Regions from separate parts of the Kineococcus sp. NPDC059986 genome, predicted to be linked through region 1. Evidence: riboswitches for the same ligand, from Rfam matches in the RefSeq annotation. Region 1 holds a riboswitch; the other holds the start of a gene.

Evidence for each region. A riboswitch is a leader RNA that binds a small molecule or an ion and turns the genes downstream of it on or off. The one in region 1 is predicted to bind thiamine pyrophosphate.
Region 2: it holds a riboswitch for thiamine pyrophosphate, as region 1 does, so the genes downstream of both, thiM (hydroxyethylthiazole kinase) here and AB0637_RS09015 (ECF transporter S component) in region 1, are expected to answer to the same signal.

The regions. Positions count from the first base shown of each region.
Region 1 is NZ_JBFBND010000009.1:48,427-51,816, reverse strand. It holds gene AB0637_RS09035 (SDR family oxidoreductase) at 1-185, shown strand, start outside; gene AB0637_RS09030 (CsbD family protein) at 205-378, opposite strand; gene AB0637_RS09025 (DUF4235 domain-containing protein) at 513-815, opposite strand; gene AB0637_RS09020 (hypothetical protein) at 831-971, opposite strand; TPP riboswitch at 1,021-1,125, shown strand; gene AB0637_RS09015 (ECF transporter S component) at 1,177-1,779, shown strand; gene AB0637_RS09010 (ABC transporter ATP-binding protein) at 1,785-3,236, shown strand; gene AB0637_RS09005 (energy-coupling factor transporter transmembrane component T) at 3,365-3,390, shown strand, end outside.
Region 2 is NZ_JBFBND010000049.1:8,937-12,326, reverse strand. It holds gene thiE (thiamine phosphate synthase) at 1-570, opposite strand, end outside; gene thiM (hydroxyethylthiazole kinase) at 567-1,394, opposite strand; TPP riboswitch at 1,387-1,487, opposite strand; gene mgrA (L-glyceraldehyde 3-phosphate reductase) at 1,559-2,602, opposite strand; gene eda (bifunctional 4-hydroxy-2-oxoglutarate aldolase/2-dehydro-3-deoxy-phosphogluconate aldolase) at 2,599-3,237, opposite strand; gene AB0637_RS23020 (DUF2993 domain-containing protein) at 3,283-3,390, opposite strand, start outside.

The DNA.
Region 1 (3,390 bases):
AGGCGCACTCGGTCGTCTTCGACAACACCGTGCTGAAGCGGCTCGTCCCGGGTTTCGCGGCACGCACGTCGTTCTCCCAGGGAGCGCGGGAGATCGTGGCCCACCACGACGCGAACCCGGCCCTGCGGGTCGTCGACCCCGCTGTCGACGCCCGTCAGGACCGGCTCGTGGAACGGTTCGGCTGACACGCAGCCGAGGGGCGGATCAGCCCTTGAAGGCGTCCTTGACGTGCTCGCCGCGCTGCTTCAGGTCGGCGGCCGCCTGGTCCTTCTGACCCTCGGCGCGCAGTTCGTCGTCACCCTTGGCGCCGCCGGCGGCCTCCTTGGCCTTGCCGGCGAGGTCCTGGGCGGCGTTCTTGATCTTGTCCGTGGCGCTCATGGTCAGCCTCCTCGATGACCGGGTGGTTCCCGGTGCGGTCCCACTGCAGCACCGCCGCAGAGGGACCGCACCCGGGAACGGGGCCGGGCCGGGCGTCGTCACGACACCCACACGAACACCCTCGGGGACGAGGGTCAGGAGTACTTCTCGACGGCCCCGTCGTCACCGTGCCCGAGACCCGGGGGCAGGTCGCCGAAGCTCTTGCGGTACCAGACCGCGGCCTGCCGCTCGACGATCAACCGCGTGAGGCCGATGACGGCGCCGGAGGCCAGCGCCCACACGACCGCTTCCTTCCACGCCACGTCCGGGTCCTCCGGGTTGTCCGGCGGCGGCGACTTGGTCACCGCGACCCAGACCTTCTTCGTGACGCGCCCCGCGACCGCGGTCGCGAGGATGCCGGCACCCGGGCCGACGAACTTCCAGACGATCGAGCTCATGCCCGGCACCCTGCCCTACAGCAGTCCCAGGAGCCAGCCCAGGACCGGAGTCAGCGCGGCGGCGCTGCCGGCCAGGACCGCCAGCACGACCACGAGGGTCATGAGCTTGACCGCCCGCGACGGGCCGCCATCCGGTCCTCGCATCATCCGCAGCACGGCACCATCCTCCCCTCACCGGCCGGGGCGCCGCCGCGGTACCCTCGCCGGGCAACGACAGGGGAGCGCCGTGGGGCGCTGAGAGTGCGGGTTTCCGCAGACCCTCGAACCTGATCCGGTTCACACCGGCGTAGGGAGTCGGGACGTCCTCGACGCGTGACCGCGGTGGTCGCGCGTCCCCCTCCTGGGACCAGGAGGAACCACCGTGAGCACCACGCTCAACCGTTCGCGCGCCGCGCACCACTGGCGCACCGTCGACCTGCTCACCGCCGCCGTCCTCGGCGTCGCCTTCGGCGTCGTGTTCTGGGGCTGGGACGTGGTCTACGCGGCCGTCGAGCCCGCCTTCGCCTTCCTGCCGCCCCTGAAGGGCCTGCTCGGCGGGGTGTGGCTGCTGCCCGCCGTCGTCGCGGCGCTCGTCGTCCGCCGGCCCGGCGCCGCGCTGCTGGCCGAGATGGTCGCCGCGACCGTCGAGGCCCTCCTCGGCAACTACTGGGGCATCACCGTGCTCGTGTCCGGTGCCGTCCAGGGCGTCGGCGTCGAACTGGCCTTCGCCCTCTTCGCCTGGCGCCGCTCCGGCCCCGCGGTCGCCGTCCTCGGCGGCGTCGTCGCGGGTGTCCTGGAGGGGGTCGTCGAGCAGTTCCTCTACTACGGCGACACCTGGACGATGCCGTACCGCCTCGTCTACATCGGCTCCTTCGCCGTCTCCGGCGCCGTCATCGCCGGCCTGGGCGGCTGGGCCCTCGTCCGCGCGCTGGCCCGCACCGGTGCGCTCTCGGCGTTCCCCGCCGGGCGCGAGCACCGCGGCTGAGCACGGTGCCCCACCTCGCCCTGCGGGGGCTGACCGTCACCGCCCCCGGCGGCCGCACGCTCGTCCGCGACGTCGACCTCGACGTCGCGGCGGGCGAACGCGTCCTGCTCGCCGGACCCAGCGGTGCCGGCAAGTCCACCGTCCTGCGGGCGCTCGCCGGACTCCTCGACGACGACGTCGAGGCCACCGGCGAGGTGCTCCTCGCGGGACGGGCGGCGGCGCCGGGGGAGGTCGGGCTCCTCGTGCAGGACCCGCTCGACGCCGTGGTGGCCGAGACGGCCGGGCGGGACACCGCCTTCGGACCGGAGAACGCCGGCGTCGACCGTCCCGGCACCTGGCGCACGGTCGCCCGCGCCCACGCCGCGGCCCGGTACACCGCCGGGCGGGACCGTGAGGTGCGGACCCTGTCCGGGGGGGAGCGGCAGCGGCTCGCCCTCGCCGGGACGCTGGCGGCCGACCCGGCCGTCCTGCTCCTGGACGAACCCACCTCGATGCTCGACGCCCCGACCGCGGCCGCCGTGCGCGCCGCCGTCCTCGACGCGGTCGGGGGGACCCGCAGCCTCGTCGTCGTCGACCACGACGTGGCCGGGTGGGCACCCCACGTCGATCGCGTCGTGGTCCTCGGCGGTGGCGGTGTCGGTGTCGGTGTCGACGGCCCCGACGGTGGCGACCTGTGGTGGCCCGGGGTGCCCGCCCCGCAGCCGCTCGACGTCCCCGCCGGGCTGCTCGCCCCCACGCTCGCCGCCGGCGCCGGGGAGCTGCTGCGCGGTACCGACCTCGGCCTGGTCCGCACGCGTCGCGGGCTGCGGCCCCGGCCCCCCGCGACCGTCCTGCGCGGGATCGACGTGGCGCTCACCGCGGGCGCCGTCACCGCGGTCACGGGCGACAGCGGCGCCGGGAAGTCGAGCCTGCTGACGCTGCTGGCCGGGCTCACCCCGCCGACGTCGGGCCGGCTGCAGGCCGCGTCGTCGCTGGCCGGACGCAAGGGCCGCCGCGCGCCGCACGCGTGGACCTCCCGCGAGCTCGCGGCGCGGGTGGGGTGGTCGCCGCAGTTCCCCGAGCACACCTTCGTCGCCGCCACCGTCCGCGAGGAGGTCGCCGTGACGGCGTCCGTGCTCGGCGCCGACGCCTCCCGCGGGCAGGCCCTGCTGGAGCTGCTGGGCCTGACGGCGCTCGCCGACGTCAACCCCTTCCGCCTGTCCGGCGGGGAGCAGCGCCGGCTCGCCGTGGCCGCCGCCCTGGCCGCCGGACCGGCGCTCGTGGTCGCCGACGAGCCGACCGTGGGGCAGGACCGCGGCACCTGGGCGGTCGTGGCGGGCCTGCTCGCCGCGGCCGCCCGCGACGGCGCCGCCGTGGCCGTCGGCACGCACGACGTCCGGCTGCTCGACGCGCTGGGCCCCCGGTCCGGGGCCCCCGTCCACCTGCACCGCGGGTCGCGCACGGAGGCGGCCGCGTGAGCCCCCGGGAGCCCCGCCCCGCCGTCCACCCCATCGTCCACACCTCTGTGCACAGCACTGTGGACGAACCTGTGGGGACTCCTGTGCAGGGTGTGGGCGAGCGTGTGGACGACGGTGTGGACGAGGGGGTGCCCCCGACCCCCGCGCAGCGGCG
Region 2 (3,390 bases), on a different contig from region 1:
GCAGATCTCCGAGACGACGCAGAACCCGGTGATCCCCGTGCTGCGCAACGAGTCCAGGTTGTCCGGGTGGATGCCGCCGATCGCCACGCACGGCACGGGCGACACGGCGACGACGGCCGCCACCCCGTCGGCCCCCAGGGCCGCCGCCGCGTCCGGTTTCGTCGCGGTGTCGCGCACGGGTCCGACGCCGAGGTGGTCCACGACGGCGGGGTCCACCGCGGCGGCCTGCTCCGGCGTGGAGACCGACAACCCCAGGAGCAGGTCCGGCGCGATCCGGCGCACCTCCTCGGGCGGCAGGTCGCTCTGCCCGAGGTGCACCCCGTCGACACCGGCGATGAGCGCGACGTCGACGGCGTCGTTCACGAACAGCGGCACCCCCGTGCCCCGCAGCGCGTCCCGGACCGCCACGACGAGCGCGAGGCGCTCGCGGTCCGACCCCTCCTTGGCCCGGACCTGGACCGCGTCGACCCCGCCGGCGACGGCCGCGCGGACGACGGCGGGAACGCCGCGGTCCCCGCACTGGGCGGTGTCGGTGACGAGGTAGAGCGTGGGCCGGAACGGCCCTCTCACGCCAGGCGCCCGGCGCCGTCGAGGACGTCCTGCGGGCCGACCGCGTCGAGTTCGTCGAGCCACGCGATGGCGAAGGAACCCGGTCGGTCAGCCCGCGCCGCAGCACGTTCGGCGGCGAGCGCCACGTGCAGGTGCGCGGCGGCCGCCGCGACGAGCGGGTCGGTTTCGGCCGCGGCGTAGGCGGCGACGAGCGCCCCGAGCGAGCACCCCGCCCCCGTCGTGCGGGTGAGCAGGACGTGGCCGCCGGAGACGCGGACGGTGCGTCCACCGTGCACGAGGACGTCGACGGGTCCGGACACGGCGACGACACCGCCCGTGCGGGTGCTGAGGTCGCGCGCGGCCGCGACGGCGTCCTCGGCCCCGTCGGTCGCGTCGACCCCGCGGCCGCCGGCTCCCGCCCCGGCCAGCCCCATGACCTCGGAGGCGTTGCCGCGCACCACGGTCGGGGCGTGCGCGAGCAGGTCCCGCGCGATCCGGGTGCGGAACTCCAGTCCGCCGACCGCCACCGGGTCCAGGACCCAGGGCCGGCCGTGCTCGTGGGCCGAACCCGCGGCCAGGGCCATGGCCTGCGCCTTCGTCTCGTCGAGGGTCCCGACGTTGACGAGGACGGCGGAGGCGACGGCGGCGAACGCGGCGGCCTCGTGGACGTTGTCCACCATCGCGGGGGCGGCCCCGACGGCGAGGAGGGCGTTGGCGGTGATGGTCTGCACCACCGAGTTGGTGAGGCACTGGACCAGGGGCGCGCCCTGGGCCACGGCCTCGCGGGCGCGGGCGACGTCCTGGGCGGACACCAGCGGGGAACCGGTCGTGGAAACGGCAGCCATGCCGCGACATCCCTTCGTCAGCATTACCTGAATCAGGTGCGACGGGTGTGTTCTCAGCTGCGCGATCCGCGCGCAGCACCCCGTGTCGCCGCGAACGCTACACCGCCGCCGACCCCGGTCCGGCAGGACGGGGTCGGCGGCGGGTCAGCGGCGGAGCGGGAGGGTCAGGCCTCGCCGCCCTCGCGGACGCCGGCCCACAGGTCGACGCCGGAGTCGACGGCGAACTCCTCGATGGCGGCCAGCTCGTCGTCACCGAACTCCAGGTTCTGGACGGCGGCGACGTTGTCCTCGACCTGCTGCACGGAACTGGCACCGATGAGCGTCGTCGTCACGCGACGGTCGCGCAGCGTCCAGGCCAGGGCGAGCTGCGCGAGGGTCTGACCACGACCCGAGGCGATCTCCTGCAGCCCGCGGATGCGGCGCAGCGTCTCCTCGTTCAGGATCGACGGGTCGAGGGACTTGCCCTGCGCCGCACGGGAGTCCTCGGGGATCCCGTTCAGGTAGCGGTTCGTCAGCAACCCCTGCGCGAGGGCGGTGAAGGGGATGCACCCGACGCCCTCGGCCTCCAGGACGTCGAGCAGCCCGGACTCGATCCAGCGGTTGAACATCGAGTACGACGGCTGGTGGATGAGCAGCGGCGTGCCGAGCTCGCGCAGGATCCGCGAGGCCTGCAGCGTGCGCTCCGGACCGTAGGAGGAGATCCCGACGTAGAGCGCCTTGCCCGAGCGGACGATGGCGTCGAGCGCCCCCATCGTCTCCTCGAGCGGGGTGTCCGGGTCCGGACGGTGGTGGTAGAAGATGTCGACGTACTCCAGGCCCGTGCGCTGCAGCGACTGGTCCAGGGAGGCCGTCAGGTACTTGCGCGACCCGTGGTCCCCGTACGGTCCGGGCCACATGTCCCAACCGGCCTTGGAGGAGATGACGAGTTCGTCGCGGTAGGGCTTGAAGTCCTCGCGGAACAACCGCCCGAAGTTCGTCTCGGCGGCACCGTACGGCGGGCCGTAGTTGTTCGCGAGGTCGAAGTGGGTGATGCCCAGGTCGAACGCGCGGCGGGTGATGTCCCGCTGGGTCTGGAACGGCTTGTCGTCGCCGAAGTTGTGCCAGAACCCGAGCGAGAGCGCCGGGAGTTCCAGGCCGCTGCGTCCGCAGCGGCGGTAGGGCATGGACTCGTACCGTCCAGCGTCAGCGGTGTACGTGGTAGGGCTCACGTCGGCGATCCTGCCACGCGCAACGCCACGGCGGCACGGGCCAGTTCCTCGACGCGGGCGTAGTCCCCCGCGGCCAGGGCGTCGGCCGGGGTGAGCCAACTGCCGCCCACGCACCCGACGTTCGACAGCGCGAGGTACTCCCCCACGGTGGCCGGCGAGATCCCCCCGGTCGGGCAGAACCGGACCTGCGGCAGGACCGTGCGCAACGCCGCGAGGAACGGCGCCCCGCCGGACTGCTGGGCGGGGAAGAACTTCAGCTCGTGGACCCCGAGTTCCAGCGCCACGAGGGCCTCCGACACGGTCGCGACGCCCGGCAGCACCGGGACCCCCCGGTCGCGGGCGGCCCCCACGATCGACGGTGTCGTCCCGGGGCTGACGAGGAACTGCGCCCCCGCGTCGACGGCGCGGGCCACGTCGTCGGCCGAGGTGCACGTGCCGACGCCGAGCAGGATCTCGGGGACCTCCGCCGCGACGGCCCGCACGGCGTCGAGCGCGACGGGGGTGCGCAGGGTCAGTTCGACGATGCCGACACCGCCCGCGAGCAGGGCCCGGGCGAGCGGGACGGCCGTGGCGACGTCGTCGACGACGACGACGGGCACGACCGGGGAGACGTCGAGAACACTGGCTGGCGACACGGGGGGCTCCTCCTCGAGGTCCGGGTGGGCCCCACTGTCCCAGTCTCAGCCGACGCGGACGGCGCTGGGGGTGACGGTTCCCGTGACGACGAGGCCGTCGTCGGCGACCTGCAGCCCCTGCAGGCGCACCTGCGGCGGCACCCCGTCCAGGGG